DNA from 4 places in the Serratia sp. A07 genome. Region 4 is predicted to be linked to each of the others. Evidence: predicted binding sites of a transcription regulator. Region 4 holds the regulator's gene; each other region holds the start of a gene.

Region 1 (5,766 bases), on a different contig from region 4:
GTGCTGACTATCGGCACGAGCTGGTCACGGAGCTGCGCACCCTGAACTACCCGGACGTGATGACGCTGATGCGTTCGCTCAAGGGCATCGGGGCCACGCACCTGCATCAGGGGCGCGAGGGCGGCCTGATGTCGCGTGGCCGTCTCGCCGCGCTGCAGGCGGCTTACCCGTGCCGGCAGGGGCAGTTCCCACTCAGCTATCATCTGGTTTATGGAGTGATTTATCGTGATTAAACGTTGGTTCGTGACCGGCACCGACACCGAAGTCGGTAAAACCGTCGCCAGCAGCGCCTTGCTGCAGGCCGCCAACCGGGCGGGCTACCGCAGCGCCGGTTATAAGCCGGTGGCTTCCGGCAGCGAGATGACCGCCGAGGGGCTGCGCAACGGCGACGCGCTGGCGCTGCAGGCCAACAGCGGCGTGGCGCTCCGCTACGACGAAGTCAACCCTTACGTTTTTGCCGAACCGACCTCGCCGCATATCGTCAGCGACGATGAAGGCCGGCCGATCGAGGCGGCGCAGCTGTCCGACGGCCTGCGCCGGTTGGAGCAGCGCGCCGACTGGGTGCTGGTCGAGGGCGCGGGCGGGTGGTTTACCCCGCTGTCGGCGCAGTACACCTTCGCCGACTGGGTGCAGCAGGAGCAACTGCCGGTGATCCTGGTGGTGGGCATTAAACTGGGCTGCATCAACCACGCGGTGCTGACGGCGCAGGCGGTGCAACAGGCGGGGCTGACGCTGGCCGGTTGGATCGCCAACGACGTGCCGCCGCCGGGGCGACGGCATCAGGAATACCTGGCCACGCTGCGCCGCATGCTGCCGGCGCCGCTGCTGGGCGAAATCCCGCACCTGCCGCAGGCCGAGCGGGCGCCGCTGGGGCAGTATCTGGATATCAGCCTGCTATAAACCCTCCATGAGGGAGGCTTTCTCCCTCATTCTCCTTCCTGGCGCGCCAGCCCGGCGCCGATCAACGCCTCATCCAGCTGCGCCAGTGCGCCGTGCGCCACCGAGCGCCCGCTGTCCAACAGGCAGAAGCGGTCCGCCACCCGGCGCACGAACGGCAGCTGATGCTCCACCAGTAAAATGGTCATGCCCAATTCGCGGTTGAGCCTGCGGATCACGTTGCCGATGTCGGTAGCTATCGAGGGGGGGACGCCCGCCGTCGGTTCGTCGAGGATCAGCAGCGCCGGCTCCTGGGCCAGCGCCCGACCAATCGCCAGCTGGCGTTGGGCGCCCACGCAAAGATCGCCGGCGCGGCGCGCGCGCATCTGGCGCAAATGGGGAAACAGGCTGTAGATCAGCGGCGGAATGCGGCGAGGGGCGCCGCGCCCGGCCATTTGCGCCACCTGCAGATTTTCCTCCACGCTCAGCTGCGAAAAAAGCTGCCGCCCCTGGGGCACGTGGCTGATGCCCAGCGCGGCGCGGCGCTCCATCGGCTGTAGCAACAGGTTTTGCGGCGGCTGATCCGCCGGCTGCCAGGTCATGCTGCCGCTCACCACCGGCACATGCCCCATAATGCAGTTGACCAGCGTGGTCTTGCCCACGCCGTTGCGGCCGAGCAGCACGGTGCACTGGCCGCGCGGCAGCTCTAGGTTGATGTCCCACAGGGTGTGGTTCTGCCCGTAAAATTGATTGACCGATCTCAGGCTCAGCATTTGGCATTCTCCTCATAGACGCCCGTTTCACTCGTTGGCGGGGACTGCAAAGGCCGCATGCGCGGCGAATTTCCCGAGTGTGGCAATGTCTGGAACAAAATGCCGTCCGTCTAATGAGCCAGAGCAAGGTCTGCGGTAGACGGAATGACAGTCAATATGTCGTTAAAAACGACGCTTGTGACGACTTGGTGTCGTTCTTGCGCTTTTACGGGCGATAGCGCCGCGGAGATTACGCGTCGCGGAAGGCAGCGCATCATGCTGTCGCACCGCGTTTATACGCAGGAAGATAAAGCAACTCTCAGGCCAGTTTTGCCGCCGGGTGAAAACGGGGATTGTTATCGCCTTGTTAACCACGCGTCAGGCCTGACAGGCGCTGCCGTGGCGGCCCGAAAATACGCGGGGAAGTTAACCCGGACGTTTTTTGCACTCTTGTGGTGCTCTTTGGTCAGGGCATGGTGCAAGGCGTTGCGCTGCCGTCAAGAGCGATCCGCGTGAAAGGGGCCAATGCGATTTTGGCAATGGGGATTTTTAGTATTAATCGGCATAAACAAAGCGATATTTTTATGAAAAAATAACTAAAAAAGGCATTTTGGCGAGTGTAAAGGGCGAAAAGCTTTCTTTCTGTAACTCCCGCCCCGGGCGGGGCGGTGAGAGTTATCCACTATTCCTGTGGATAACCTTGTGTATTAGATTTAGAAAAACGCTGTAAAGCGAGAGCCGACGCGGGTTCTGTTCGCTTTGTCCGCATTCTCGTCTTTTTATTAATATTATTAAATATCAATAATTTAATTAAAATCAAGACGCAGGGGTATTGATCAGGCCTCTATGTATGATTTTTCGACGCGGTGCTATCAATAAGTTAATTCGCGGCAAGTTCTGGGGATAAATCTGTTATTGACAATAAAAATGTCACCGGGCTGTAACGCCACGGTGCAGCGGCGTTGCTGCGGCGTCGATCCCAGCGACGAATCCGCTTGAAGCTGGTTTTATATCCAGTATCATGGGCACTGGCGCAAATCGCCGACACTTTCCATAATTAGGGGCCATGCCCGGCGCAGAGCCGGCTGGCCGCCTGAGCGCGCGCATCTCCACAGGGTAGCCGAGCAATGAGTAAACTTTTCAAACTGCATTCAGAGTTCAAACCGGCCGGCGATCAGCCGGAAGCCATCCGCAAACTGGAAGAGGGGCTGGAAGACGGCCTGGCGCACCAGACGCTGCTGGGGGTCACCGGTTCGGGCAAGACATTCACCATCGCCAACGTGATAGCCGATCTGAATCGGCCGACCATGGTGCTGGCGCCGAACAAGACGCTGGCGGCGCAGCTGTACGGCGAGATGAAAGAGTTTTTCCCGGAGAATGCGGTGGAATACTTCGTCTCCTACTACGACTACTACCAGCCGGAAGCCTATGTGCCCAGCTCCGACACCTTCATTGAAAAAGACGCTTCGGTGAACGAGCACATCGAGCAGATGCGTCTTTCCGCCACCAAGGCGCTGCTGGAGCGGCGCGACGTGGTGGTGGTGGCGTCGGTGTCGGCGATCTACGGCCTGGGCGATCCGGATCTTTACCTGAAGATGATGCTGCACCTGACCCAGGGCATGATCATCGATCAACGATCCATTTTGCGCCGGCTGGCGGAGCTGCAGTACTCCCGCAACGATCAGGCCTTCCAGCGCGCTACCTTCCGCGTGCGCGGCGAGGTGATTGACATTTACCCGGCGGAGTCGGACGAGCTGGCGCTGCGCGTCGAGCTGTTCGACGATGAAGTGGAACGGCTGTCGCTGTTCGATCCGCTGACCGGGCAGATCGAGCAGGTGGTGCCGCGTTTTACCATCTACCCGAAATCGCACTACGTGACGCCGCGTGAGCGGATCATGCAGGCGATGGAAGAGATCAAGGTCGATCTGGCGGACCGCCGCAAGGTGCTGCTGGCCAACAACAAGCTGCTGGAAGAGCAGCGCCTGACGCAGCGCACCCAGTTCGATCTGGAAATGATGAACGAGCTGGGTTACTGCTCGGGTATCGAAAACTACTCGCGCTACCTGTCCGGGCGCGCCGAGGGCGAGCCGCCGCCGACGCTGTTCGACTACCTGCCGGCGGACGGCCTGCTGGTGGTCGACGAATCCCACGTCACCATTCCGCAGATCGGCGCGATGTTCAAGGGCGACCGCGCGCGTAAAGAAACGCTGGTGGAGTACGGCTTCCGCCTGCCGTCGGCGCTGGACAACCGCCCCTTGCGCTTCGAGGAGTTCGAGGCGCTGGCGCCGCAGACCATCTATGTCTCCGCGACGCCGGGCAAATATGAGCTGGAGAAATCCGGGGGCGATCTGATCGATCAGGTGGTGCGGCCGACCGGGCTGCTGGATCCGATCGTGGAGGTGCGGCCGGTCGCCACCCAGGTGGACGATCTGCTCTCCGAGATCCGCAAGCGCGCGGCGATCAACGAGCGCGTGCTGGTGACCACCCTGACCAAACGCATGGCGGAAGACCTGACCGAATACCTGGAAGAGCATGGCGAGCGCGTGCGCTACCTGCACTCGGACATCGATACCGTGGAACGGGTCGAAATCATCCGTGACCTGCGTCTGGGCGAGTTCGACGTGCTGGTGGGCATCAACCTGTTGCGTGAGGGGCTCGACATGCCTGAGGTGTCGCTGGTGGCGATTCTGGACGCCGACAAGGAAGGCTTCCTGCGTTCCGAGCGTTCGCTGATCCAGACCATCGGCCGCGCGGCGCGTAACCTGAACGGCAAGGCGATCCTGTATGGCGATCGCATCACCGATTCGATGGCCAAGGCGATCGGTGAAACCGAGCGGCGCCGCGCCAAGCAGCAGGCCTACAACGAAGCCAACGGCATCGTGCCGCAGGGGCTGAACAAGAAGGTCGGCGATATTCTGCAGATCGGCCAGCCGGTCAACCGCGCCAAGAACAAAGGCAAGGGCAAGGCGCTGGACGGCGGTGCTTCGCTTCAGAACCTCACGCCGAAAGCGCTGGATCAGAAAATCCGCGATCTGGAGGCGCAGATGTACACCCACGCGCAAAACCTGGAGTTCGAACAGGCCGCTGCGCTGCGCGACGAGATCCACCAGCTGCGCGAGCAGTTCATCGCGATTTCCTGACCGTTAGATGGCGCCCGCGCCGCGGGCGTCAAAATTCCTTGTCGGCCGCGCCAAAGCTGTTATGGTGTGCGGCCCGATTTGACCACGAAGAGTACCGAACATGAGCCAACACCAGTCCAAAGACCCGCTGCACGGCGTGACGCTGGAGCAACTGCTGACTAAACTGGTGGATCACTACGGTTGGTCCGAGCTGGGTGCGCGCATTCGCATCAACTGCTTCCGCAGCGATCCGAGCATCAAGTCCAGCCTGAAGTTTTTGCGTCGCACGCCCTGGGCGCGCAAAGAGGTGGAAGACCTGTATATCGATATGGTCAGCCATCCCGCCCCAGCCAGCGATAATCCCTGGCTGCGTGGGCGAGACGGTTAAATTCGATCAGCGGCGATCGGCCAGCGCCACCAGCGCCCGATCCAGCGCCTGACGCAGCAGCTGGCGATCGTGGCGGTAGGGGATGTCGCTCGCTTCCAGCGGCTGTTGAATCACCACCCGATCCTGCACTTCACTGGCGTCCACCGCCGGGCCGACGATCAGCGCATCGATCATCCGGCGGCCAATCTTCTCTTCCATCAGCGTCAGCTTATCCTGTAGCGACAGCGCCGCGGCGGCCACGCTCAGCTCGCGGCCGAGGTTGCCGATATAGATCATGCTGGCGCTGCTGCGACGCAGTGCCTGGGTGAGATCGTCCAGCAGCAGCAGCGGCATCAGGCTGGTGAGGAAACTGCCCGGCCCGATCAGGATCACGTCGGCCTGCGCGATGGCGTCCAGCGCTTCGCGCGTGGCGTTGACCGGCGGTGACAGCATCAGCTCCTGCGGCATATGGGTCAGCTGGTCGACATTCACTTCACCGTAAACATGGTTGCCTTCGTGATCGTGCGCCATCAAATCCACCGGCTGCTCCGACATCGGGATCAGCGCTGCGTCCACCTTCAGCAGGCTGCGTACCAGGTTGATCGCTTCCAGCGGGCGCACGCTCAGGTGATCCAGCGCTTTCAGCATCAGG
Region 2 (5,766 bases), on a different contig from region 4:
AGGAAAGTTTCCAGCGCTTCCGCCGCGCCGATCGCCTGCGCTTTGGCATGGTAGAAGGTGCCGAGATCGCGCAGCGGTTGGAAAAACTCCGGCGCCAGAATCAACACCAGAAAACCGGAAAACAGCGTCACGCCGAGGCCGTAGCTGCCGAAGTTGAGTTCGCCGAGGTAGGAAAAGCCGAAGTACACCGCCACTACGGCGATGGAGATCGAGGCGAAGAACTCCAGCACGCCGGAAGAGAGGAAGGCCAGGCGCAGCACTTCCATGGTGCGGCTGCGGAAGTCTTCGGAGGATTTGGCGATCTGCGCGGTTTCGGCCTGCGCGCGGTCGAACAGCCGCAGGGTGTCCAGGCCGCGCAGGCGGTCGAGGAAGTTGCCGCTCAAGCGCGCCAGCGCCACGAAGTTGCGACGGTTGGCGTCGGCGGCTCCCATGCCGACCAGCGCCATAAACAGCGGGATCAGCGGCGCGGTTGCCAGCAGAATGATGCCCGCGGCCCAATTGATCGGGAAGACGGCGATCAAAATCAGCAGCGGGATGAAAACCGCCAGATACATCTGCGGCAGATAGCGCGAGTAATAGTCCTGCATATCCTCGATCTGTTCGACGATGATGCTGGCCCAGCTGCCCGCCGGTTTGCCCTGGATCCAGGCCGGGCCGAGCTGCTGCAGCTTATCCAGCACCTGTTGGCGCATGCGCTGGCGGATCACCTGCCCACACAGGAAACCAATCCGTTCCCGCAGCCAGCTTAACAGTGCCCGCAGCGCGAACGCGGCGGCCAGCCAGATAAACGAAGGGATCAGCTGTTCGCGTGGGGTATGCTCGATGATCAGGGCGTGCAGCAGGCTGGCCAGCAGCCACGCCTGCGCCACGATCAGCAGGCCGCTGAACAGCCCCAACAGCATGGAAAGGCGCAGCCAACGCTGCGCTAACGAACTCTGGGTTTTAAGCCAACGGGTTAACTGTTGCTGTCTGGTTTTTTTCATCAGATATGCGTCTGCATCGCCGGCGCCCGTTTGTTACGGGCTGGGTTAACGTACTGTTAAATAATAGTGTTTGGCGCAATCGGCGGCAAACAAGCGAGGTCCCATGTTACCTCGTCACCCGGCAGACTGAAAATAATAAAGCGGCCAAATGTGGCTATAACAGACGCGATAGGGGATCGCTGAAGAAAGGGACAAAAAAAGCGGCTCGAGAGCCGCTTTTTGCTGGTGGCGAGAAAGTCTTAGCAGACTTCTGCGCCGGCGATGCCGTCCAGGTAACGCTCTGCGTCCAGCGCCGCCATGCAACCGGTGCCGGCGGAGGTGATCGCCTGGCGGTAAATGTGATCCATCACGTCGCCTGCGGCGAAGACGCCGGGGATGGTGGTTTGGGTCGCATTGCCGTGAATGCCGGACTGCACCTTGATGTAGCCGTTTTCCAGCTCCAGCTGGCCGCCGAAGATGCCGGTGTTCGGGCTGTGGCCGATGGCGATGAACACGCCGGCCAGTTCCAGTTCGCGGGTTTCGTTTTCCGCTTTGGTGCTGCGGATACGCACGCCGGTCACGCCCATTTCATCGCCCAGCACTTCGTCCAGCGTATGGTCGGTGTGCAGCACGATATTGCCGCTTTTCACTTTTTCCATCAGCCGGTCGATCAGGATCTTCTCCGAACGGAAGCTGTCGCGGCGGTGGATCAGGTGAACCTCGGCGGCGATATTGGACAGGTACAGCGCTTCTTCAACGGCGGTGTTGCCGCCGCCGACCACGGCGACTTTCTGGTTGCGGTAGAAGAAACCGTCGCAGGTCGCACAGGCGGAAACGCCTTTGCCCTTGAACGCGTCTTCGGAAGGCAGGCCAAGGTAGCGGGCGGAGGCGCCGGTTGCGATGATCAGCGCGTCGCAGCTGTATTCACCGCTGTCGCCGAACAGGCGGAACGGACGCTGCTGCAGATCGACGCTGTTGATGTGATCGAAGACGATTTCAGTCTGGAACTTCTCCGCATGCTCGCGCATGCGCTCCGTCAGCGCCGGGCCGGTCAGGCCTTCGGCGTCGCCCGGCCAGTTTTCCACTTCGGTGGTGGTGGTCAGCTGGCCGCCTTGTTCCATACCGGTGATCAGCACCGGGCTCAGGTTGGCGCGCGCCGCGTAAACGGCGGCGGTGTAACCGGCCGGGCCGGAGCCCAGAATCAGTAATTTGCTATGTTTAGCCGTGCCCATGAATAACCTCTTTATTCCACAATGGCGGACAATGGAACCGATTGTAGGGAAAATGGCGCAGTAAAAAAAGCGCCGGGCGACGTTGTTAACGATTTGTATGATAGTTGTCGCCTATTAATGCACCCGCTGTCGGCAAATCGTACGCTGAACGCAGAAATTTACCTTATCAAAGCCGCATTCGGCTGCCGAATCGCCAACCGCGCAAAAACGGCGCCTTCTGCGACTTCAGCCGCTCCCTGCCGGGGTTTATCTGCCAGCGATTCATAACCAAAAATGGGATGCAGACTTTTCGTGACGGTACGTTGTTCTGATTTTGCTTCTTTTACTTTGACAATCCGCTGCGCATTTGCGAAAACATCATAGGAAGAAGAAATTATCCCCGTAACACCAGCAAATCGTACGTATTTGCGCCGCGAGGCGGCAATGCGCGGTGGATGTGCGGAGCAGGGCGCGCAAGCGTTTGCAGATTTTTTCTCGACCTAAACGTCGTTACCGGCGTCGCGCGGGGTTGGACAGACAGGCTGCGCGGCGTGGAATGATGGTAGTGAAGAAGCATATGACAGGCATCGGGTCTTCGCTTGGAACGAACCCTTACACATTGACGTTGGCTAGGGTGTGGCAAGTGCACGGAAGAAAATAAGAGAGACAATAATAATGGCAGACAACAAGAAACGCCCGGGTAAAGATCTTGACCGTATCGACCGCAACATCCTGAATGAGCTGCAGAAGGATGGGCGTATTTCGAACGTCGAGCTTTCGAAGCGCGTGGGGTTATCCCCGACACCATGTTTAGAACGCGTGCGCCGTCTCGAGCGCCAGGGTTTCATTCATGGCTATACCGCATTGCTCAACCCGCATTATCTGGATGCGTCCCTGCTGGTTTTCGTGGAGATCACGCTGAACCGCGGCGCGCCGGATGTGTTTGAGCAATTCAACTCGGCAGTGCAGAAGCTTGAAGAAATTCAGGAGTGTCATCTGGTTTCCGGCGATTTCGACTACCTGTTGAAAACCCGCGTACCGGACATGTCGGCTTACCGCAAACTGTTGGGTGAAACCTTGCTGCGTTTGCCGGGGGTCAACGACACCCGTACCTACGTAGTGATGGAAGAAGTGAAACAGAGTAACCGTCTGGTTATCAAAACACGGTAAGGTGCAGGTGCAAAACCTGATTAAATTGGTTACACTCCTGTTTATTCATACAGTTTCGGCGCCGGGGACGCTTCTCGGCGCTGTTGCTATGTCAGCTAACAGGAACCTGGAGAGCCTTTCTTGAGCCAGGAATATACAGAAGATAAAGAAGTTACCCTGAAAAGACTCAGCAGTGGCCGGCGTTTGCTGGAAGCTGTGCTTATCGTGGTAGCGATTTTTGCCGTTTACCTCATGGCTGCGCTGGTCAGCTTCAACCCGTCTGACCCAAGCTGGTCACAGACCGCGTGGCATGAGCCGATTCACAATTTGGGCGGCGGTGTTGGGGCCTGGTTGGCCGACACGCTGTTCTTCACCTTCGGGGTGCTCGCCTACGCGATACCGCCGATCATGCTGGTCCTGTGCTGGGCGGCCTATCGCCAGCGCGGCAACAGAGACTACATCGACTATTTCGCGCTCTCCCTGCGCCTGATCGGCACCCTGGCGTTAGTGCTTACCTCCTGTGGGTTGGCGGCGCTGAACGTTGACGATCTCTATTACTTCGCTTCCGGTGGCGTGATCGGCAGCCTGCTGAGCAACGCCATGTTGCCGTGGTTCAACGGCATCGGCGCCACGCTGGCGCTGCTGTGCGTGTGGGCGGCGGGGCTGACGCTGTTTACCGGCTGGTCCTGGCTGGTGATCGCCGAGAAGATCGGCGGTGCTGTGCTGGGCGTCGCGACGGTGATGACCAACCGCTCGCGCCGCGAAGAGCGCTATTTCGAGGATGACGAACGTTACGTTGACGACGAGCCTGAGCAGGCAGGGAAGGGCGCCGCAGCCGCGGTTGCCGCGACCGCCGCCGGAGCCGCGGCCGCCGATGACGACGTGTTGTTCTCCGCGCCTTCGGTCACCGAAAGCGCCAAAGAGGCGGCGGAAGACGCCGCCGATCCGTTGCTCAGCGGCCTGCGAGCCGACGATGGTGAGGTTGAAGCCGACGCCGCGCCAATCGCGCCGGCGGCTTCGCCTGCACCGGCGGTGACGGCAGAGATCCACGAGCCCGTTGCCGCACCGATCGCCACACAGGCGCCGTCGGTAACGGTGGCGCCGGCCGCGCCGACCTCGGTCAATCAGCACCCGGTGAGCGCCCCGGCGCAAGACGCCACGCCGCCGCTGTATTCCTTCGAAATCCCGGAAGAAACGCCTGCGCCTAAGGCGACGCGTCCCGTCGATCCTTATCGGGACGACGATGAGCCGCGCCTGGGCAATTGGCAAGAGCCGGCTGCGCCGCAGTCGCCGGCGCGTTCTCCCTTTGATTTTACCGCCGCGCAGCGCGACAGTGCCGACGTCAGCGGAGCGGGTGGTTTCAGCGCCACCGGCGCCAAGCCACAGCTGGATACGGCAGCCGCTGCCGCTGCGGGCGCCGCAGCGGCGACCTTCATGCCGGCTTTCACGGCCACCAGCGACGGCAATCCGCAGGTTAAACAGGGCATCGGCCCTGAGCTGCCGCGGCCGAATCCGGTACGTATTCCGACCCGCCGCGAGCTGGCTTCTTACGGCATCAAGCTGCCTTCGCAGCGTGCGGCCGAGCAGGAACAGCGCCAGGCCGAGGTGGAGCCTCAGCAGCCGACGGCGGTGAGCCCGCAGGAAGAAGAGGCGCTGCAGGAAGCTGCGCTGCGTCAGGCGTTTGCCGAGCAGCAAAGCCAACGCTACGGTGAAACCTATGCGCCGGAGCAAGATGACGAGAGCGCCCTGCAGGAAGCTGAGCTGAGCAAGGCGTTTGCCGAACAGCAGAGCCAACGTTATGGCGAAGGTTATCAACAGAACGACGAAGAGGCGCTGCAAGAGGCCGCGCTGCGCCAGGCGTTCGCCGAGCAGCAGCAGGCACGCTACGGCCAGCAAGAACCGGCCCCGCAGGCGCCGGCTGCCAGCCCGGTCGATACCCGCAATGCTTTCAGCTTCTCGCCGATGGCGGATTTAGTGGACGATGGCCCGAGCGAGCCGATGTTCACGCTGTCCCCGCAGCTTGAAGAGCGCATTGAACAGCAAAGCGAGCAAGAGGACGACGTGCCGTTCGGCCAGTTTGAGCCTGCCGCGCCGGTTGCCCAACCTCAGCAACCGCACTCGCAGCCTCAACAGTACCAACAGCCGCAGCAGTATCAGCAGCCGTCGCAGCCGCAATATCAGCAGCCGCAGCAACCGGTGCAGCAGCCGCCTCAGCAAACTCAGGCCGAGCAACATCCGGCGATGGACAGCTTGATTCACCCGTTCCTGATGCGCAACGATCAGCCGCTGCAGAAGCCGACCACGCCGCTGCCGACGCTGGATCTGCTGACCGAAGCGCCGAAAGAGGTGGAGCCGGTCGACTCCTTCGCGCTGGAACAGAAGGCGCGCCTGGTGGAGGCCAGCCTGGCCGATTACCGCGTGAAAGCCGATGTGGTGGACATCCT
Region 3 (5,766 bases), on a different contig from region 4:
AACGCTGAATGCCAACTGCCGTTATCTGGACGCCATTCTGGTGCAATACCACCAGGGTAAGGATAACGGCCTCGCCTACCGCATTGCGCGGCGAGATGCCCACAACAGCGATGCCGAGCTGGCTTCGGTCATCTCCAACATGTCCGCCGATCCCAAGGCCGACAAGGCGCTGCAGGAAGCCGCCTTCCGCCTGCTCTGCCTGAACCACACACTCCTGAGTTATATCTCGGCGTTGGGTGCGCACCGCGAGCGGCTGAATACCCCTGCCACGCTCGACCTGCTCAATGATGCCGTGTGTTACGTGGACGGCGCCCTGCATCAGGAAGAACAGAACAGCCAGCGCATTGCTCAGGCGCTGGAACAGTTGGCGGAGCGGATTCGCCAAGCCGTTCCGGAACCTGAAAGCAAAGAACAGCTGGTTTTGCAGCAGGTGGGGCTGGTGCTCGAACTTCTGCCGGAACTCACCGCGCTGCACACCCAAATCAATAAGACAGCCTAATCATTCAGGGCCCGCTCGACGGGCCCTGAATCACCGGCTCATGTCCATGGCGGCGCATCGCCATCATATGATCGAACCAGCGCACCAATTCGTTATGCAATTCAGCCGGTAATGCCGCCTGATGATAACCGGCTATCGCCCCGCCCAGCGACAACAGGACTCGCAATCCCAGATTGGTCTGTTGTTGCAGCAGGCTAAGATAGCTGCGTTTCGCGCCCTGCAACCGCAGGTCATAGGCGTTGCGGATACCCGCTCGCCACAACAGCCGCTCCATATTGACATCTATATTCGGCAGCGCCTTCAATCTGCCGTGGTCGCCGGCCTTGAGCCGCTGTTCCCGACGGGCCTCCCTGACAGCTTGCCAAGCCAGCCCCACCAATTCGTTACGTTCCCGCCACAGGGACTCGTCAACCCAGTAATAGCGCAAAGTGATGGGCACTCCGCGCTTGGAATAGACCATATTGACCATGCCCCGAGCGCGAAAGGCCGGTTCCATGCTCGCCGTAGCCCGCAAATACAGCTCGCCTTCCGCTATCACTGCAAACATCACCCCCTCAGCCAACAGCCCATAGCCGCCAAACTGTGACCGCGTGGTGATGGTGCCCAGCGCCGCGAAGCAACTTTTAGCCTGCGTGATTCTTCTCGTCGACATCCTTTTCATAGCATTCCTCCTTTTTAGGTTCCGGTCGTATTATTTCTCTCATCAATGAAAAAAGTAACGTGAACAACTAATTAGAAAAATACGCACTATCCGTCTGCATGCCAATCACAAAAAACACCGGTACAAAAAATGATCGCAATTATGCGAGCCGCTACGAAAATTTGGGTTGATCTTATCCGAAATCAGGGATACTGTATAAACATACAGTAACACGACGGGCGGGAACTTTATGCGTACTCAATCACTCTACCAACCTCATTTTAGCCATGGCTCTTTTACCGCGAACAGCGTTGCGAAGAACACAAATGTCGGCAAAGAGAATGGCTTGATCAGTGAACTTGTTTACAACGAGCGCCAGCCCGCAGTGGCTCAACTGCTGTTGCCCCTGCTGCAGCAACTGGGCAAGCAGTCTCGTTGGCTTCTGTGGCTGACGCCGCAGCAAAAGTTAAGCAAGCAATGGCTGCAGCAATCCGGCCTGCCGGTGGATAAAATGGTGCAGTTGAGCCAAATCAGCCCGGTGAATACGGTTGAGGCAATGGAAAAAGCGCTGCAAACGGGGAACTACAGCGTGGTTCTCGGCTGGTTGCCCGAGCTAACGGAGGAGGATCGTCTAAAATTGAGACGTGCGGCAGAATTGGGTAATGCCTACGGGTTTATCATGCGTCCTCAACGTGACATTGACCCGACTCACGGACACTGTTCCACCCTAAAAATTCACTCTTCTTTGTATCATTAAGTAAATTTAGGATTTTTCCCATCATTTTCGCACCCCGTAGAGGGAACCTTTGCGGGATAAGGCACAAAGCTAGTCCGGCTGCGGTTTGCCAAGCAAAAACGCCCGATGAATCGCCGTTTTTTTAGGCTAAGAATGTTAGCAAATATGTACGATTCCGCGTTTTTTTTTAGAGCCTTATCACATCACACTTGTAACTTTCGCGCCACGTTGTAGACTTTACATCGCCAAGGTTGCTCTATAACGTCAGAAAAACTGGCGAGTAACAAACGAGGGCTTAAACCTTGGCGAAGGAATTTAACCAAGGGCTTAAAACAGCTTTAAAGCTCATTGCCTATTTGGATGATAACGAGGCGCAAAATGAAAAAGACAGCTATCGCATTAGCAGTGGCACTGGCAGGTTTCGCTACCGTAGCGCAAGCCGCTCCAAAAGATAACACCTGGTACACCGGTGCTAAACTGGGCTGGTCCCAGTACCACGACACTGGTTTCTACGGTAACGGTTACCAGAACGGTATCGGCAACGGCCCAACCCACAAAGATCAGCTGGGTGCCGGCGCGTTCCTGGGCTACCAGGCAAACCAATACCTGGGCTTCGAACTGGGCTATGACTGGCTTGGCCGTATGCCTTACAAAGGCAGCGTGAACAACGGTGCTTTCAAAGCGCAGGGCGTTCAACTGGCCGCTAAACTGAGCTACCCAATTGCTGACGATCTGGACATCTACACTCGTCTGGGTGGTATGGTATGGCGTGCAGACTCCAAAGCTAACTACGGCAACGGCACTCGCCTGAGCGACCACGACACCGGCGTTTCTCCGCTGGCTGCTGTTGGTGTTGAATACGCACTGACCAAAAACTGGGCTACCCGCCTGGACTACCAGTTCGTAAGCAACATCGGTGACGCAGGTACCGTTGGCGCACGTCCAGACAACACCATGCTGAGCCTGGGCGTTTCTTATCGCTTCGGTCAGGATGACGTAGTTGCTCCAGTTGCTCCAGCTCCAGCTCCGGCTCCAGTTGTTGAAACCAAGCGTTTCACTCTGAAGTCTGACGTGCTGTTCAACTTCAACAAAGCAACTCTGAAGCCACAAGGTCAGCAGGCTCTGGATCAGCTGTACTCCCAGCTGAGCTCCATGGATCCTAAAGACGGTTCCGTAGTTGTTCTGGGTTACACCGACGCCGTTGGTTCTGCTCAGTACAACCAGAAACTGTCTGAAAAACGCGCACAAAGCGTTGTTGACTACCTGGTCTCCAAAGGCATCCCGTCAGACAAAATCTCTGCACGTGGCATGGGCAAAGCTGATCCAGTTACTGGCAACACCTGTGGCTACAAAGCTGGCCGCGCTACCAAAGCTCAGATCGACTGCCTGGCACCAGATCGTCGCGTAGAGATCGAAGTTAAAGGTATCAAAGACGTTGTAACTCAGCCTCAGGGCTAAGTTTACTCGCCTAATAAAAAACCCCGCATTGCGGGGTTTTTTTTCGTCCTGCTGTTATCAGAACATTCAAGACCCAGTGTAACTAAGGCGCTCTGCCCCGTTTACTTAGGTTCTTTACCGAGAATCGCCTTCAAATCTTCTTTCAACGACGACATCTGATTCGCATACTTCTCTTTGCGCTCAGCATCTTCGATAAGCTGCACAACCGTTTCCGACAGCGTGACGCCACGACGGCGCGCCAGGGCTGCCAAGCGTTGCCAAACCAAAAACTCCAGATCGATAGATTTTTTACGCGTATGCTGGTGTTCTGCGTTAAAATGACGTTTGCGGCGGGCGCGGATCGTTTGCTTCATCCGGTTATCCAGCTCCGGATTCATATGAGCGGCAATCCATGCAAGTACCTTGACCGGCTCATTTTCCAGCTTCAGCAGCTCGTTAACCGCCTCCTGAGCAGCGCTGTTTTCAATGTAGCGGGTAATAAGTTCCCCTTCCCGGTGCTTCTTCACCAGGTACTTCCATTTCCAACCGCTCTCCAGATTTTCCAGTTGCTGATATTTCATCTTGAGCTCTTCAGTGACCGCGTAACTTCAAATAAGCATAACAGCTTTGCGCCGAATTTCCCCGGCAATTAAGCCGTCTTTTAGACTGTTTTTTGCACAGTCATCGCGCGATGTCAAACTCCCTGACGCCAACTGGCACTCCACATGTATCAAGCCGCCGTTATTCTTGTATAATCGCCCTTTCCCTTTTTAACGATTGCATCTAACACTTTGACCAATAACCGACTTGAATGGCAATCTTTATTGCCGGACGTAACGCCTTATCAGGCGATATTTGATACCGCCGCTCAGTTGGCACCCGTGCCCTTTTCCGCCATTCAGCCTCGGCTGGAAAATGCCCTGACGCTATTTTGCCACCCTCAATCGCCACCGCGTTTCATGCTGTTGAAAGCGCAAGAAACGCGAGAGTACCTGGAACTGATCGCTCACGCCGTCACACCACTGCTGGCTAAGAATACGGCATGCCGCGGCAGCCACTATGCCATTCAGGATGGCAAGGTCAGCATAGAGCCGGCCAGCCGTGGCGATGAGCCTTTCGCCGCCGGCGGTGCTTGTCTGTTCCAGGAGTGGATTGAACCGGAGCAGCTGTTTGGTTGCGTACGGATCCACAATGGCGACATTACCCTGCAACCGGGTCTGGTGCACCAGGCCAACGGCGGCGTCCTGATCCTGTCGGCTCGGGCGCTGCTGGCTCAGCCATTGCTATGGCTGCGGCTGAAGCAGATGATCGGCCAGCGCCAGTTCCATTGGGTTTCGCCAGACGAAACCCGCCCGCTGCCGGTAGCCATTCCACCGATGCCGCTGGACCTGCGGCTGATTGTGGTCGGCGACCGTCACGGCCTGGCCGATTTCCACGATATCGAGCCGGAACTGAGCGAACAAGCGGTCTACGGCGAATACGAAGACGATCTGCAGCTGACCGAAGTCGATGATATGGCGCAGTGGTGCGGCTACGTCAACGGCGTGATTGCCGATCGGCAGTTGCCGATGTTAGCGGCCGACGCCTGGTCGCCGCTGATCGTCCAGGCTGTGCGTTACACCGGCGATCAGGGCATCCTGCCACTCTCGCCGGTTTGGCTTGGCCAGCAGCTGTCCGAGGCTGCACTGTATGCCGAAGAGGAGCGCATTACCGCCAAAGCGTTTGAGGCAGCGTTGAATGCCCGCGAATGGCGCGAAAGCTATCTGGCCGAGCGTATGCAGGATGAGATTGAGCTGGGTCAGATCCTGATTGAGACCGAGGGTGAAGTGATCGGGCAGATCAACGGCCTGTCAGTCCTGGATTATCCCGGCCATCCGCGCAGCTTCGGCGAGCCCTCGCGCATCAGTTGCGTCGTGCATCTTGGCGACGGCGAGTTTACCGACGTCGAGCGCAAAGCCGAGCTGGGAGGCAACCTGCATGCTAAAGGCATGATGATCATGCAGGCGTTCCTTATCGCCGAACTGGATTTGGATCAGCAGTTGCCCTTCTCCGCTTCCATCGTCTTTGAACAATCTTACGGTGAAGTGGACGGCGACAGCGCCTCGCTCGCCGAGCTGTGCGCCTTGGTCAGCGCTCTGTCGCAGCAGCCAATCACACAGCAGATCGCCGTCACCGGCTCCGTCGACCAATTCGGCAACGTACAGCCGATAGGCGGCGTTAACGAAAAGGTCGAAGGTTTCTTCGAAGTTTGTTTACGCCGCGGCCTGACGGGCAAACAGGGCGTCGTATTGCCCGTGACCAACGTGCGCCACCTGTGCCTGCGTCAAGATGTCGTCGACGCGGTACGCGAGGGGCAATTCCATCTGTGGGCGGTAGAGAGCGCGGCGGAAGCCTTGCCTTTGCTTACAGGTTGCCTCTACTCTGATGAACAACAGCCGAATTTGTTGGCGGCCA
Region 4 (5,766 bases):
TCACCGAAACCGGCAGCATCTGAATGTCGAGATCCGGATTGCTGCGGTGCAGATCCAGATAGTCGTGGAACAGCTTTACCGACTCTTCTTTCGGGGTGTAGTAGCGGAACACGCGCGGGCCGTCGTGAATGAACACGTAGCTCGGCAGCACGGTGCCGTCGATCTCCAGCGAGTTGAGCGGATCGGGCAGATCCTGCGCCAGGCACTGGGTGCGCAGCGTCAGCAAATCCGCCTTGGAATTGTAAGGTAAAACATACAAAATCGGCCGTGAGGGATCCAACCCTAGCTCGGTAACCGGATCTGAAGGGATGACCTTACTTCTTACCAACAATTTAAGTGGTAAATTCAATATTTTATAATAAATTTTACGCCAACCTGACATAAACAACGTGAAGCCTCTTGTTAGCAATGCGCCGCAAGCATACCAGAAACCGGGTAGCAGATCTGTGGTGTTCGAAAACCGAGAGCCGTCAGCGCGGACTGTTCTAGACTCTTGTTATTATGACCGACCTCTGAGAAAGGCACGAAAACATGGCAAACCAAGCAACCGGACTGACCCGCATCATCAAGGCCGCCGGCTATTCCTATAAAGGGCTTTCCGCCGCCTGGCAACACGAGGCGGCGTTCCGACAGGAACTGGTGGTCACCCTCTTGGCTATCATACTGGCAGTCTGGCTGGATGTGGGTGCGATAGCGCGCATTTTATTGATCGGATCGGTAGCGCTGGTGATGATCGTCGAGATCCTGAACAGCGCGATCGAGGCGGTGGTGGATCGCATCGGCAGCGAACACCATGAGCTGTCCGGACGGGCCAAGGACATGGGGTCGGCGGCGGTGTCGCTGGCGATCGTACTGGCGCTGTTCGTTTGGGGCACGGTCTTGTGGCAGCATTTTGGCTGACGAAAGGCGCCTACTGACTGATTTTTATTTATTCTTCGGTTCCCAATCCGCGCTTACCTGTATATACTCACAGCAAGACTGTATAAACAAACAGGGGGCGGAATGAAAGCACTAACTACCAGACAGCAAGAGGTCTACGATCTGATTCGCGATCATATTTCGCAAACGGGCATGCCGCCAACGCGTGCCGAGATCGCGATGCGTCTGGGGTTCCGTTCGCCTAACGCCGCCGAAGAGCACCTGAAGGCGCTGGCACGCAAAGGCGTGATCGAAATCGTCTCCGGTGCGTCGCGCGGTATCCGCCTGCTGATGGAAGAAGAAGAGGGGCTGCCGCTGATCGGCCGCGTCGCCGCCGGCGAGCCGCTGTTGGCGCAGCAGCACATCGAAGGGCACTACCAGGTGGATCCTTCCCTGTTTAAGCCGAGCGCCGATTTCCTGCTGCGGGTGAACGGCATGTCGATGCGCGACATCGGCATTCTGGACGGCGATCTGCTGGCGGTGCACAAAACGCAAGACGTGCGCAACGGCCAGGTCGTGGTGGCGCGCATCGAAGACGAAGTGACGGTCAAACGCCTGAAAAAACATGGCAACGTGGTCGAGTTGCTGCCGGAGAACAACGAATTCCAACCGATCGTGGTCGATCTGCGCCAGCAGAATTTCACTATCGAAGGGCTGGCGGTCGGCGTGATACGCAACGGCGACTGGATCTAATCGCCGCACCCTCAGTGCCACCCCTTGTATCAATCGCCCCTGTTCTGGGGCGTTTTTGTTTCTGACCTTGCCCTTCGCCACTGCTACGGGAACATTTCATCATGCGCTTGATTTCCGCCTTCACCAGCGACACCGATAAAGCCCTGTGGCGCCTGGCTTTGCCGATGATTTTCTCCAATATCACCGTACCGCTGCTCGGGCTGGTGGACACCGCGGTGATCGGCCACCTCGACAGCCCGATCTATCTGGGGGGCGTCGCGATTGGCGCGGTGGCGACCAGCTTCCTGTTCATGCTGCTGTTGTTCCTGCGCATGAGCACCACCGGCCTGGCGGCGCAGGCGCTGGGGGCACAAAACCCGCAGGCGCTGGCGCGCGCCTTTATGCAGCCGTTGCTGCTGGCGCTGCTGGCCGGGGGGGCGATCGTCCTGTTGCGCTATCCACTGATCGAACTGGCGCTGCGGATCGTCGGTGGCAATGGCGAGGTGCTGGAACAGGCGCGGCGTTTTCTTGAGATCCGTTGGCTGAGCGCGCCGGCGGCGCTGGCTAATCTGGTGCTACTGGGCTGGTTGCTCGGCGTGCAGTACGTGCGTGCGCCGGTGATCCTGCTGATCGTCGGCAACCTGCTGAACATCGTGCTGGATATCTGGCTGGTGATGGGCCTGGGCTGGAACGTGCGAGGGGCGGCGGCGGCAACCGCCATCGCCGAATACGCCACGCTGCTGCTCGGCCTGTGGCTGGCGTGGCGGGTGATGCGCCTGCGCGGTATCACCCTGCCGATGCTGCGCCAGGCCTGGCGTGGCGATCTGCGTCGGCTGCTGGCGCTTAACCGCGACATCATGTTGCGTTCATTGCTGCTGCAACTGTGCTTTGCGTCGCTGACCATCTTCGGCGCTCGCCTGGGAAGCGACGTGGTGGCGGTCAACGCGGTATTGATGAATCTGCTGACGTTCACCGCCTATGCGCTCGACGGCTTCGCTTATGCGGTGGAGGCCCATTCGGGCCACGCCTACGGTGCCCGGGACGACAGCCAGCTGCGCAAGGTGTGGCACGCGGCCTGCAGGCAGGCAGGGCTGGTCGCGCTGGCCTTCGCCCTGGCGTATGCCGTTACCGGCCAGCAGATCGTGGCGGCGTTGACCTCCTTGCCGGAGCTGCGTGCGTTGGCCGCCCACTATTTACCGTGGCAGGTCATCCTGCCGCTGGTCGGAGTGTGGTGCTATTTGCTGGACGGCATGTTTATCGGTGCCACGCGCGGTGCCGAGATGCGCAACAGCATGGCGGTGGCTGCGGCGGGATACGGTCTGGCGCTGTTCAGCGTGCCGCTGCTTGGCAACCACGGACTCTGGCTGGCGCTGGCGGTGTTTCTGGCGCTGCGCGGTCTGGCACTGGGCTGGATTTGGCACCGCCATCAGGTGCGCGGCAGCTGGTTTGCCGCACGCTAAACCGTGCGCTTTGTTGGGTTAATTATTAATTTGTCTTATGTTTTTGTTCATGTTTGCTTACATGTTTCCAGCCTGGTTCTGCCCGGCTTAGCTCATTGTTTTTTGGCGTTTTTTATGTTTATTTCATTTCTTAATGGTTTTTTATTCTGTCATATGGCTTTTTTATTTCCATTTTTAACTAGAATGAATCATGTGGCTGGCGAATGAAGGGGAGCGATATTCCTTAAGGTGAAGGGCGTATCGGCCAGAAAAATTTCTGGTTAACCCCGGCCGGCGACAGGGATCACTGATTCACCACAGGTTAACGGAGAGACTATGAATAAAGATCAAGCCGACGGTAACTGGAAGCAGCTTAAAGGCAAAGTGAAGGAAAAATGGGGCAAGCTGACCGATGACGATCTGACGGTCATCGAAGGGAAACGCGAACAGCTGGTCGGCAAAATCCAGGAGCGCTACGGTTACCAGAAAGAGGCGGCCGAGAAAGAGGTGAAAGCCTGGGAAGATCACACCAAACACCGCTGGTAATTTGCAGGGCCGCCATTGAAGGCGGCTTGCCCAGCGCAGGCCGGCGTCGCTCTCATCCTCTGGCGCCCCGGCCGCAGGTACAGGGAGGTACCTGACTTCGTGTTACTTCTTCTTGATGGCGATGCTGTGATCGTGTTCGGCGCAGTCATGCTTGCTGTCGCATGCCTCAACCTCCACGCAGCCGGCGCACAGGCCGTGCGCTTCCACCACGCTGTGACGCAGCGCAAATCCGGCCTCCTGCGCCAGCTTCTGCAGCGTTTCCTCTACGCCTTCGGTAGTGCGTTCGGTCACCTGGCCGCAGCGGTCGCAGATAAACAGTGCGGACGTGTGCATCGGCTGTTCGAAGTGGTGGCACAGCACGTAGCTGTTGGCGGATTCCACTCTATGGATAAACCCTTGCTCCAGCAGAAAATCCAGCGCGCGATAGACCGTCGGCGGCTTGGCCTGCGGTTCGGCGACGCGCAGCAGATCGAGCAGGTCATAAGCGCTGATTGCACCGGGTTGCTGGGTCATCAGACGCAGCACTTCCAGCCGTTGCGGCGTCAATCGCACATTGCGTTGTTGGCAGAGGCGTTCCGCCTGCGCCAGCAGCTTTTCCTGGGTGGTTGAGTTCATCGCAAATATCCCGGTACGTAAAAAAGCCGATTTTACCATGATTACGGCGAATCGCCGAGAGTTGCCCCCTTTTCCCCTGAGGATTGCGCAGGGAAAGGCGCGCTGAGTGCGCTAAAAGAGAGATGCATCACAACTTTTCCCCTCCGCCGGGCGGCAAATCAACGTTGCCGATTTTAGCGCTGGAGAGCCGCTGGCGAGAGCGGTATAACGCGCTTCACCCGCGTGACGAACAGGAGCCTTGTGTGATGACGGAAAGAGAGAAGCTGTTAAGCGGCCTGGAGTACAACAGCCGCGATGAAGAACTGATTGCGATGTACCATCGGGCCAGGGCGTTGACCAAAAGCCTGGGGACGCTGGATTCGCATCAGGCGGACGAGAAAAACCGCCTGCTCGGCGAACTGTTCGGCGCCTGGGGCGAGGCGAGCTGGATCGAAACGCCGTTCTGGTGCGACTACGGGCAACATGTCCGCATCGGTAAAAACTGTTTTATCAACGTCAATGCGGTGTTCCTCGACTGCAATACCATCACCATCGGCGACAACACGCTGATCGGCCCCAACGTGCAAATCTACACGCCGAGCCACCCGCTGAAGGCCGGCGAACGCTTTACCGGCGACCCGACCTTTCCTTTCCGCACCTCGGCGCAGCCGGTGTCCATCGGCAGCAACGTATGGATCGGCGGTAACGTGGTGATCTTGCCGGGAGTGACCATCGGCGACGGCACGACTATCGGCGCGGGCAGCATCGTGACCGGCGACATCCCGGCCAATGTGCTGGCGCTGGGGCAGCCGTGCCGGGTTATCCGCACGTTGGAATAGGGGGGAAACGAAGGCGATTTTCCCAACGGCGCCGATTGTCGTTATAATAGCCGTTTGCGGCCGCGCGCCGTTCGTTAAACCCAGACAGACTCAGGTAGCCAGTAACTCAGCATGACGAAAGACAACCACGCCCCAACCTACGCCGCCAATCGTTTCTCCATCGCGCCGATGCTCGACTGGACCGATCGTCATTGCCGTTACTTCCACCGCCTGCTGACCAAGGAAACGCTGCTGTACACCGAAATGGTGACCACCGGCGCGATCATTTACGGCAAGGGCGACTACCTGGCCTACAGCGAAGAAGAGCATCCGGTGGCGCTGCAGCTGGGCGGCAGCGATCCGGCCGCGTTGGCGCACTGCGCCAAACTGGCGGAGCAGCGCGGTTACGACGAGATTAACCTCAACGTCGGCTGCCCGTCCGATCGCGTGCAAAACGGCATGTTCGGTGCCTGTTTGATGGGGCAGGCGACGCTGGTCGCCGACTGCATCAAGGCGATGCGCGACGTGGTGTCGATCCCGGTGACGGTGAAGACCCGCATCGGCATCGACGATCAGGACAGCTACGCCTTCCTGTGCGACTTTATCCAAACCGTCGCCGGGCGCGGCGAGTGCGACATGTTCACCATCCACGCGCGCAAGGCCTGGCTCTCCGGCCTCAGCCCGAAAGAGAACCGCGAAGTGCCGCCGCTGGACTACCCGCGCGTTTATCAGCTGAAGCGGGATTTCCCGGCGCTGACCATCGCCATCAACGGCGGGGT

The links. The regulator LexA, encoded in region 4, represses DNA repair genes until DNA is damaged. The targets are predictions, from matches to a motif close to TNCTGTATGTACATACAGNA.
Region 1: a site for LexA is predicted at 2,628-2,647, ahead of uvrB (excinuclease ABC subunit UvrB). Genes of this name have one in related genera too.
Region 2: a site for LexA is predicted at 3,379-3,398, ahead of AC4PR2_RS11040 (DNA translocase FtsK 4TM domain-containing protein). Genes of this name have one in related genera too.
Region 3: a site for LexA is predicted at 1,350-1,369, ahead of sulA (SOS-induced cell division inhibitor SulA). Genes of this name have one in related genera too.

What each region holds. Positions count from the first base shown of each region.
Region 1 covers NZ_JBZXDO010000002.1:34,892-40,657, forward strand. Annotated here, with positions in the region: gene bioC (malonyl-ACP O-methyltransferase BioC) at 1-233, shown strand, start outside; gene bioD (dethiobiotin synthase) at 226-900, shown strand; gene AC4PR2_RS02070 (ATP-binding cassette domain-containing protein) at 927-1,649, opposite strand; gene uvrB (excinuclease ABC subunit UvrB) at 2,756-4,768, shown strand; gene AC4PR2_RS02080 (VF530 family protein) at 4,869-5,135, shown strand; gene yvcK (uridine diphosphate-N-acetylglucosamine-binding protein YvcK) at 5,142-5,766, opposite strand, start outside.
Region 2 covers NZ_JBZXDO010000008.1:93,760-99,525, reverse strand. Annotated here, with positions in the region: gene cydD (heme ABC transporter permease/ATP-binding protein CydD) at 1-983, opposite strand, end outside; gene trxB (thioredoxin-disulfide reductase) at 1,223-2,194, opposite strand; gene lrp (leucine-responsive transcriptional regulator Lrp) at 2,849-3,343, shown strand; gene AC4PR2_RS11040 (DNA translocase FtsK 4TM domain-containing protein) at 3,464-5,766, shown strand, end outside.
Region 3 covers NZ_JBZXDO010000008.1:17,251-23,016, forward strand. Annotated here, with positions in the region: gene yccS (YccS family putative transporter) at 1-499, shown strand, start outside; gene AC4PR2_RS10745 (TfoX/Sxy family DNA transformation protein) at 504-1,160, opposite strand; gene sulA (SOS-induced cell division inhibitor SulA) at 1,390-1,896, shown strand; gene ompA (porin OmpA) at 2,254-3,333, shown strand; gene matP (macrodomain Ter protein MatP) at 3,435-3,893, opposite strand; gene AC4PR2_RS10765 (AAA family ATPase) at 4,104-5,766, shown strand, end outside.
Region 4 covers NZ_JBZXDO010000022.1:55,410-61,175, forward strand. Annotated here, with positions in the region: gene plsB (glycerol-3-phosphate 1-O-acyltransferase PlsB) at 1-382, opposite strand, end outside; gene AC4PR2_RS19365 (diacylglycerol kinase) at 532-900, shown strand; gene lexA (transcriptional repressor LexA) at 1,003-1,611, shown strand; gene dinF (MATE family efflux transporter DinF) at 1,713-3,050, shown strand; gene AC4PR2_RS19380 (CsbD family protein) at 3,366-3,575, shown strand; gene zur (zinc uptake transcriptional repressor Zur) at 3,678-4,190, opposite strand; gene AC4PR2_RS19390 (sugar O-acetyltransferase) at 4,436-5,008, shown strand; gene dusA (tRNA dihydrouridine(20/20a) synthase DusA) at 5,120-5,766, shown strand, end outside.